One region of the Kribbella sp. VKM Ac-2571 genome, then DNA from elsewhere that is predicted to be linked to it. Evidence: riboswitches for the same ligand, from Rfam matches in the RefSeq annotation. Region 1 holds a riboswitch; the other holds the start of a gene.
What was found. A riboswitch is a leader RNA that binds a small molecule or an ion and turns the genes downstream of it on or off. The one in region 1 is predicted to bind FMN.
Positions count from the first base shown of each region.

Region 2: another riboswitch for FMN. It lies ahead of ribD (bifunctional diaminohydroxyphosphoribosylaminopyrimidine deaminase/5-amino-6-(5-phosphoribosylamino)uracil reductase RibD); the one in region 1 lies ahead of ribB (3,4-dihydroxy-2-butanone-4-phosphate synthase).

Region 1 covers NZ_SNWS01000008.1:256,807-261,493, reverse strand. The annotation lists gene EV651_RS19725 (transketolase) at 1-604, shown strand, start outside; gene EV651_RS19720 (transketolase family protein) at 601-1,569, shown strand; gene ribB (3,4-dihydroxy-2-butanone-4-phosphate synthase) at 1,553-2,167, opposite strand; FMN riboswitch at 2,252-2,385, opposite strand; gene EV651_RS19710 (DUF4038 domain-containing protein) at 2,430-3,914, shown strand; gene EV651_RS19705 (sugar-binding transcriptional regulator) at 3,944-4,687, shown strand, end outside.
Region 2 covers NZ_SNWS01000005.1:65,926-70,612, forward strand. The annotation lists gene EV651_RS12845 (bifunctional 3,4-dihydroxy-2-butanone-4-phosphate synthase/GTP cyclohydrolase II) at 1-562, opposite strand, end outside; gene pnuC (nicotinamide riboside transporter PnuC) at 563-1,237, opposite strand; gene EV651_RS12855 (riboflavin synthase) at 1,234-1,875, opposite strand; gene ribD (bifunctional diaminohydroxyphosphoribosylaminopyrimidine deaminase/5-amino-6-(5-phosphoribosylamino)uracil reductase RibD) at 1,876-2,904, opposite strand; FMN riboswitch at 3,093-3,226, opposite strand; gene EV651_RS12865 (ABC transporter substrate-binding protein) at 3,434-4,303, shown strand; gene EV651_RS12870 (amino acid ABC transporter permease) at 4,303-4,687, shown strand, end outside.

The sequences.
Region 1 (4,687 bases):
CGCGGGAGCGCTCTACACGACGCTGGCCGCGTTCGGGTTCCTGCCGGTCGAGGACCTCGCGACGTTCCTCAAGCCGCTGTCCGCGCTGAACGGGCACCCGAACCGGAACAAGGTCGCCGGCGTCGAGGCCAACACCGGTCCACTCGGGCACGGCCTGCCGGTCGCGGTCGGTCATGCCCTGTCGGCGAAGCTCGACGTCTCGTTGCGCCGTACCTATGTGCTGGTCGGTGACGGTGAGCTGCAGGAGGGCTCGAACTGGGAGGCGATGATGGCAGCCTCGCAGTACCAGCTGGACCGGCTGACAGTGATCGTCGACCGGAACCGGCTGCAGCAGGGCGCGACCACCAAGGAGACCAACGACCTCGACCCGTTGCCGGAGAAGGCGGCCGCGTTCGGGTTCGCGGTGGTCGAGGTGAACGGTCACGACCACGGCGAGCTGCTCGACGTGCTGTCCGCCGTACCGTTCCGGCCGGGCAAGCCGACGTTCGTGATCGCCCACACGCACAAGGGCCATCCGATCTCGTTCATGAGCAACAACGTCGCCTGGCACCACCGCGTACCCGATGCCGCTGAGTACCAGCAGGCCCTGAAGGAGCTGCAATGACCGTCCTCGAGACCCGCTCGATCGCGGACCAGCCGCGGTACGACTGCCGGGACGCGTACGTCGAGACGCTCGCCGAGCTGGCCGAGGCCGATCACCGGATCGTTGGTGTGGTCAACGACTCGGTCGGGTCGAGCAAGCTGAACAGCTTCCGCAAGGCGTTCCCGGACCGGCTGATCAACGTCGGCATCGCCGAGCAGGACATGGTCGGCGTCGCGTCCGGGCTGGCCAACGGCGGCCGGATCCCGTTCGTCTCGGCGGCGTCCTGCTTCCTCACCGCCCGCGCGCTCGAGCAGATCAAGGCCGACGTCGCGTACTCGAACACCAACGTGAAGCTCTGCGGCATGAGCCCCGGCGTCGCGTACGGCGAACTCGGCCCGACGCACCACTCGATCGAGGACATCGCCTGGCTGCGCGCGATCGCCAACATGACGATCATCGTTCCGGCCGACCCGATCGAGACGGCGGCGGCGTTGCGCTGGGCGGCGGCCTCGGACGGGCCGGTGTTCATCCGGGTCAGCCGGATGAGCGTGCCGAAGGTCTACGCCGAGGACTACGAGTTCGAGCTGGGCAAGGCGATCACGGTTCGCGACGGGAGCGATGTGACGCTGATCAGCAACGGGACCGTGCTGTGGCGGGCGCTGGCCGCCGCCGAACGGCTCGCGGAGGAAGGGATCTCGGCCCGGGTGCTGTCGATGCCGACGGTCAAGCCGCTGGACACCGACGCCGTGGTCGCGGCCGCGCGGGAGACGGCCGGCATCGTGACCGCGGAGGAAGCGGTGTCCGGCGGCGGTCTCGGCGGTGCCGTTGCCGAGACCGTCGTACAGCATCATCCGGCGCGGGTGTCGATCCTCGGGTTCCCCGAGTTCGCGCCCACGGGGTCGGCCGGCTATCTGCTGGACCGCTACGGCTTGTCCCCCGAGGGCATCGCGGATGCCGCCCGCAACCTGGTCACGACAGGTAAGTGACGAGATCCGCGATCGAGATCATCGCGAGACCATGAGCGTCGGCGAACGCGCGCAGGTCCGCGCCTGCCATCAGCGTGCCGTCGTCGTTCATGAGTTCGCCGATCACGCCGACCGGTGGCAGCCCGGCGAGCCGGACGAGTTCGACGGTGGCCTCGGTGTGACCGGGCCGCTGCCGGACTCCGCCGGCGACCGCGCGCAACGGCAGGATGTGGCCGGGCCGGATCAGGTCCGCGGGCTGCGCCGAGGGATCGGCCAGCACACGGACGGTCCGCGCCCGGTCGGCGGCGGAGATGCCGGTCCCGACACCGGTCGCCGCATCCACCGACACGGTGTACGCCGTACGCAGGCTGTCCTGGTTGTTCGGCACCATCAGCGGCAGCTCGAGCCGGTCCAGGATCTCCGGCGCCGCGGGCGCGCAGACGTATCCGCTGGTGTGACGGACGAGCAGGGCCATCAGCTCGGGCGTCGCGAGGCTCGCGGCGAAGGTCAGGTCGCCTTCGTTCTCGCGGTCCTCGTCGTCGACGACCACGACCGGCCGCCCGGCGGCGAGCTCGGCGACAACGTGTTCGATGGTGTCCAGGCTGGTCACGGTGTTCACGATCGTTGTCCTCTCGGGCAGTGCACTCAGAGCACTCCGGGGCAACGACAAGCTCCACGACCCAGGTCAGGGGACGTGCAGCTGCCACGTGCGTCTTCCCATCCGGACTTTCACCGTCGGTCCCGGAGTTCCACCAGGTCAACCGCTCCTTCTCACGAAGTCACGGGTCGCGGACTGTCACCGCCGGCTCGGAATTTCACCGACCCCAGAGCACGTGTGTTATTCCCATCAGCTTAACGGCAACGAGCATCCCTGGAGTGTCATGTCCATCTCATCCGTCTGGCGGGAGATCGAACTCACACTGTCCGCTGCCGAGGAGTGGGTGGAGTTCGCCCACGACAGTGGTCTCGTCCTCCGGCGCCCGGTTTTCTGGGACGGGGCGGACGTGCACCGCGTCCGTTTCGCGCCACCGCAGGCGGGTCGCTGGCGTTGGACCCACGGCGCGGAGGGCGCCGGCGAGAGCGGTGAGTTGGAGGTGCGTACGGCGGACAGCGACGAGGCGAACCCGTTCTACCGGCACGGGTTCTGGCGGATGTCGCCCGGTGGGCGCAGCCTGGTGCACGCGGATGGCACGCCTGCTCTGCTCGTCGCGGACACCGCGTGGGCGTTGCCGTGGCGGGCGACCCCCGACCAGGTCCGCGAGTACGCCGCCGACCGCCAGGCGAAGGGGTTCAACGCGGTCCTGCTGATGACCGTCCAACCGGACATGCGCGCCGTCGGGCCGCGCGACCGGACCCAGGACGAGGGGTTCGCGGTCGGCTTCGAGGATCTCGCCGACGCTCACCTGAACCAGATGAACGTCGAGTACTTCCAGTACCTCGACGTACTGCTCGACATCTTGGTCGAGCACGGCCTGGTCCCGGTCCTGCAGCCCGTGTTCCAGGGCTTCGGCTGGAAGGGCCTCGACGTCGCGGGCACCGTCGTACCGCCATCCGAGTACGCCGCCTATTGCCGCTATCTCGTCGCGCGGTACGGCGCTCGGCCGGCCGTCTACCTGGTCGGCGGGGACGGCTCCGGTCACGAACCGCAGACTGCCGCCGGAGGAGCTGAAGTGCACGCCGTCGACTGCTACGCGCAGCCGACCGGTATCCACTACCGGCCGCACATCCGCGCGAATGCTCACCAGGACGCGGACTGGCTGGACTTCCAGTGGTGTCAGACCGGGCACACCGGCGAGCACGTGGCGGAGCGGGTCGCGGACATGTGGCGCAACGAGCCGGTGAAGGCAGTCGCGAACGGCGAGCCGACGTACGAGCACACCGGCCGGACGGGTATGGCCGAGGGCTGGTGGCAGGGGCACGAGGCGTGGAGCAACCTGTGCGCGGGCGGCACGATGGGCGTCGTCTACGGTGCGGGCAGCCTGTGGCAGTGGCGACTGCACGCGGAGGAGCCGGGCCACGCCGAGTTCTTCCTCGCACCCGGCGCGGGCTGGCGCGAGGCGATCGACTTCGAAGGATCGACGTACGTCGGACTGCTCGGAAAGATCCTGGACGGGTTGCCGACCACCGACATGGCGCCGGACTGGACCCGGACGATCCCGGGGCGGGCGCTGAGTACGGCGGAGGGCGGCCTGATCGTGTACCACGAGAACGGTGGACCGGTGATGGTGTTCGACGACACCGTCCCGCTGAGTTACACGATCGTCGATCCCCGTGACGGCTCCGTCGTCGCGACCGGCAAACGCGACACCCCGGGAAGTCCACTGCCTGACGCCGGTGGCGCACCGCGGGTCTACATCTGCCTATAGTCCAGGTTGATCGTCTCGAAGGGAGCGCCGTGAACAGCAACCGTGGTGTGCGCCAGCCGGGGCTGGACGAGCTGCGGCTGCTCGCGAAGGTGGCGCGGATGTACCACGAGAAGGGCATCCGGCAGCCGCAGATCGCCGCCGAGCTGAACCTGTCCCAGGCACGCGTTTCCCGGATGCTGAAACAGGCCGTCGAGGTCGGCATCGTGCACACCGTGGTGACCATGCCGAGCGGCGTGCACAGCGACCTCGAGGACGAGCTACAGGGCCGGTACGGGTTGCGCGACGCGGTCGTCGTCGACACCCTCGGCGTGGGGGACGACGTACTGCCCGCGCTCGGCTCAGGCGCCGCGGCGTACCTGGACATGACGCTGACCGGCGGGCATGTGGTCGGGATCTCGTCCTGGAGCGAGACGCTGATCAGCGCGGTCGACCGGATGCCGCGCAAGAGCGTCCCGGTGGTGGACAAGGTGGTGCAGATCGTCGGCGGGCTGGGCGACGCCGCGGTGCAGATGCAGGCCACCCGGCTGACCGCGCGGTTCGCCGAGCTGACCGGTGGGATGCCGGTCTACCTGCCCGCTCCCGGGCTGGTCGGGACCCCCGCCGTACGTCGGGCGATGATGAACGATGTGTCCGTCCGGGACGTTCTGGGCACCTGGGGACAGCTCACCGACGCCCTGGTCGGAATCGGCAGCCTCGAGCCCTCGCCGCTGCTGCAGCGCAGTGGGAACGCGGTCGCGGAGGCCGACCAGGACGAGTTGCGCAGGCTCGGCGCC
Region 2 (4,687 bases), on a different contig from region 1:
CGTCCGCGAACGTGCGCAGTTCGAGCCCGCGCTTCATCGTCCCGTCGTCGTTCACCAGCTCCGAGATCACCGCGGCCGGCGTCAGACCGGCCATCCGCGCCAGATCGATCGACGCCTCCGTGTGCCCGGGGCGAACCAGTACGCCGCCCTCGCGACCGCGCAACGGGAACACGTGCCCCGGCTGCACCAGGTCGTACGGCTCCGAGGCCGAGTCGGTCAGCACCCGGATCGTCCGCGCCCGGTCGGCGGCCGAGATCCCGGTCGCGATGCCGTCGCGGGCATCGACCGAAATCGTGTACGCCGTGCGCATCTTCTCCCGGTTGTGCGGCGTCATCAACGGGATCCCGAGCCGGTCGAGCTCCGCGCCTTCCATCGGCACACACACCACGCCGGAGCTGTACCGGATCAGGAACGCCAGCAGCTCCGGCGTCGCCTTGGACGCGGCAAAGATCAGGTCGCCCTCGTTCTCGCGGTCCTCGTCGTCGACGACGATCACCGGCCGGCCGGCGCGGATCTCGTCGATCGCGTGCTCGATCGTGTCGAGCTTCAGTACGTCGCCCATCTAACCCACCACCACAGGCTCAGGAGCTTGGACCCGCTCACGATTCTGGATCTTCCACCACGACACGAATCCGACGACGCAGAACAGCCCGTACACGATGTACATCGTCGCCGACGGGTAGAACTTGGCCTGCACCAGCAGCGGTACGCCGACCACGTCGACGGCGATCCAGATCAGCCAGAACTCGACGAAGCCACGCGCCATCCCGTACGTCGCCAGGATCGACCCGGTGAGGATCCACGCGTCCCACTGCGGGCCCCACGATCCGAGCTCACGCAGCACGAAGTACGAGATCGCGTACAGCACCACCGCGATGCCGCCGAGCTCGAGCCGCTCGCGGGCGGTCGCCCACCGCGGCTGGACGCCCGTGGCGGCGCCGCCGTGACGGGTCTGGTACCAGCGGTACCACCCGTAGAGGCTGACGATCGCGAAGAACACCTGGCGGCCGGCCTGCCCCCAGAGGTCCTTGTCCTGCGGGGTGTCGAAGATTCCGCCGACGAAGACCGTGAACAGCAGGACGTTGCCGACGATGCCGACCGGCCACGCCGACACCAGCCGGCGCATGCCGAACAGTGCACTGGCCAGACCGAACACGTTGCCGACGATCTCCCGGACCAGGACCTCCGAGCCGGCGATCGTCACCGTGGAGTGCAACAGCCAGTCGATCGGGTTCACCGCACGCCTCCGTTGTCGTTCACGATGCTGTCCTTCACATTGCCTGCGGTAAGAAGTCTTTCGACGTACTTCGCGATCACGTCCACCTCGAGGTTGACGGTGTCGCCGACCGAGCTCCCGCCCAGCACGGTCAGCTCCAGCGTGGTCGGGATCAGGCTGACCCCGAACGTCCCGGAGGCGTCGTCGACATCGGTCACGGTCAGCGAGACACCGTCGATCGCGATCGAGCCCTTCTCGGCGACGTACTTGAGGATCTCCGGGGACGTCGCGATCCGGACGTCCTCCCAGTGCTCCCCCGGCGTCCGGCCGGCGATCGTGCCGGTGCCGTCGACGTGGCCCTGGACGATGTGCCCGCCGAGCCGTTCGTGCGCGGCGACGGCCCGCTCGAGGTTGACCGGCGAGCCCTTCTGCAGACCGCCGAGGCTGGTCCGCTGCAGCGTCTCGCGCATCACGTCCGCGGTGAACACGCCGCCGCCGTACTCCACCACCGTCAGGCAACAGCCGTTGACCGCGATCGAGGCGCCGTGCGCGGCGTCCTCGGTCACCTTCGGTCCGCGGATGGTGAGCCGCGCGGCGTCGCCGTCGAGCAGGTCCAGGGACTCGACGGTGCCGAGTTCTTCGATGATGCCGGTGAACATCTACTTTCCTCCCAGAGGAACCAGGGTCAGCCGGACGTCGTCGCCGAGGCGGGTGACATCCGCTAGCTTGAACCGCCGCAGGTGGTCGATCGATTCCGCGCCGAGGTCGCCGACCGCGGCGTACCCGGAACCGAGCACGGCCGGGGCGACGTACGCGACGATCTGGTCGACCAGACCGGCGCGCAGGAACGCGGCGGCCAGGGTCGGGCCGCCTTCGAGCCAGAGGTGCCGGATCTGCCGGTCGTCCAACTGCCGGAGCACCTCGGCGGGATCGTGGGTCGGCAGCAGCAATGTCTCCGCGCGGTCGTTGCGGACCCGCGCGGTGGGTGGGATCTCACGGTCGCCGACGACCACCCGCAACGGCTGCCGCGCCGCGGGTACGTCGTGCTCGTCGCGAACCGTCAGCTCAGGGTCGTCGACCAGCACCGTCTGGGTGCCGACGGCGATCGCGTCGCACTCGGCCCGCTGCCGGTGGACGTCGGCGCGCGCGATCGGACCGGTGATCCACTTACTGCTCCGGTCCGGGGCCGCGGACCGTCCGTCGAGCGTGGTCGCGAACTTCCAGGTCACGAACGGCCGCCCCATCCGGACGCTGTGCAACCAGACGTGGTTGACCGCCTCGGCCTCGGACTGCAGAACGCCTTGAACGACGTCGATGTTCTTGTTCCGCAGCTTGTCCGCGCCGCCGGAAGCGGTCCGGTTCGGATCGGGTACGGCGTACACGACCCGAGCGACCTCGGCCTCGATCAGGGCGTCCGCGCACGGACCGGTCCGGCCGGTGTGGTTGCACGGCTCGAGCGTGACGTACGCCGTACCGCCGCGGGCTCGTGCCCCGGCCATCCGGAGCGCCTCGATCTCGGCATGCGGGCCGCCGGCCACGGCATGGAAGCCCTCGCCCACCGGATGCCCGTCGCGGCCGGTGATCACGCACCCGACCACCGGATTCGGATGGGTGCTGCCGGTGCCTCTCGCAGCCAACTCGACAGCACGCCGCATCCAGGCGATGTCGATCGGCGACGCGTCGTTCACTTCTCGGGCCCCTCGTCGTCACGGACGCACTCCGGGGCCTCGACCGGCACGTCTGCTCCGTCGCCCTCACCGTCCGGACCACTCGTCCGGCCCGGTCTCGCGGTCCGTCGCCGGACCTCTCGCCGCCGCGTCCCGTGGGCTGTGCAGTCCACGCTCCGCGCCGTCGGGCGCCAGAGCACACCCGCCGACCGCGTGCGCCTCCCATCCGGACTTTCACCGTCGGTCCTGGAATTCCACCAGGTCAACCGATCGCCGAACCGCAGCGACCGGGTCGCGGACTGTAACCGCCGGCTCGGAATTACACCGACCCCGGAGCACGCGAGTGGGTTCACTCGTGCTTCAAGTATGCCCCTCCCCGCAACCCGCACCACGACCCAGGTCACATCGTGAGCTGATATAGCACGATTTGAGTAGACATTCGGCGCTGTCTCAGGCTTTGTCGGCGGGGAATGTGGGTCGCTCGCCTGGTGTTGGCTTGCTGCGGCGGGGCGAACCGTCCTGCCTTCGTTGACGTTGTGAGGAGACAGTCGTGCGCGCGTTCGGCGCTTTTCGGCGGGTTGTCGCAGTGGTCGGGGCCATCACCTTGGCGAGCGCGATGGTTGCCTGTGGCAGCAATCAGGACGATGCCGCGGCCGGCGGCCAGGATCTGGGGCTGATGAAGGCGGGGACGCTGCGGATCGGGACCCTGACCGACGCGCCGCCGAACGTCTACGTGAAGGACGGGAAGTTCACCGGGTTCGACAACGACCTGATCACCGCGGTCGCGGCGAAGCTGAACCTGAAGCCGGAGTTCGTCGGGACCGACTTCTCGGCGCTGCTGTCGCAGGTGAACGGCGGCCAGTTCGACCTCGGCAGCTCGTCGATCACGGTCACCGAGGCGCGGAAGAATACGGTTGCGTTCAGCAACGGGTACGACTTCGGCTACCTCGGCCTGGTTACCACCAAGAACGCTAGCTCTAATTCTTTGGCGATCACGTCGTTCGACCAGCTCACCGGCAAGCGCGTCGTGGTCGTCCAGGGCACCGTCCAGGACGACTACGCCACGCAGAAGAACCTGAACCCGGTCCGCGTCCCGAACTACAACGCCGCGCTCGGCCAGCTCAAGGCCGGTACGGCGGACGCCTGGGTCTCGCCCGCCGAGATCGGCGAGAAGATGGCGAAGGAGCAAGGCGGCGGCACGGTGATCCTGGCCGCGAAGGAGCTGAGCGACGCGCCGATGGCGTTCGCGGTGGCGAAGAGCAACGACAAGCTCCGCGAAGCCGTGAACAAGGCGCTCGACGAGGTGATCGCCGACGGCACCTGGACCAAGCTGGTCGAGCAGTACTACCCGGGTCGCGCCGTACCGGCGAACTTCAAGCCGGGCAGCGGATCGGTCAAGTTCACGGCTCCCAAAGCCTGATGGACATCTGGTCCACCCTGAACGACACCTTCCTCGACTGGGAGTCGATGAAGGCGGTCCTGCCCGAGATGCTGAAGGTAGGACTGGTCAACACCCTGATTCTGGCGGCCGCCTCGGTCGTGCTGGGCACCCTGCTCGGTATGCTCGTGGCGGTCCTCGCCCTGTCCAGCAAGCGCTGGCTGCGCTGGCCGGCGAAGCTCTACACCGACATCTTCCGCGGCCTGCCCGCGATCCTGACCATCCTGCTGATCGGCCAGGGCCTGTCCCCGATCACCCGGCACTGGTGGGGCCCGAACCCGTACCCGCTCGGCATTCTCGCGCTCTCCCTGATCGCCGCGGCGTACATCGGCGAGATCTTCCGTTCCGGAATCCAGAGTGTGGAGA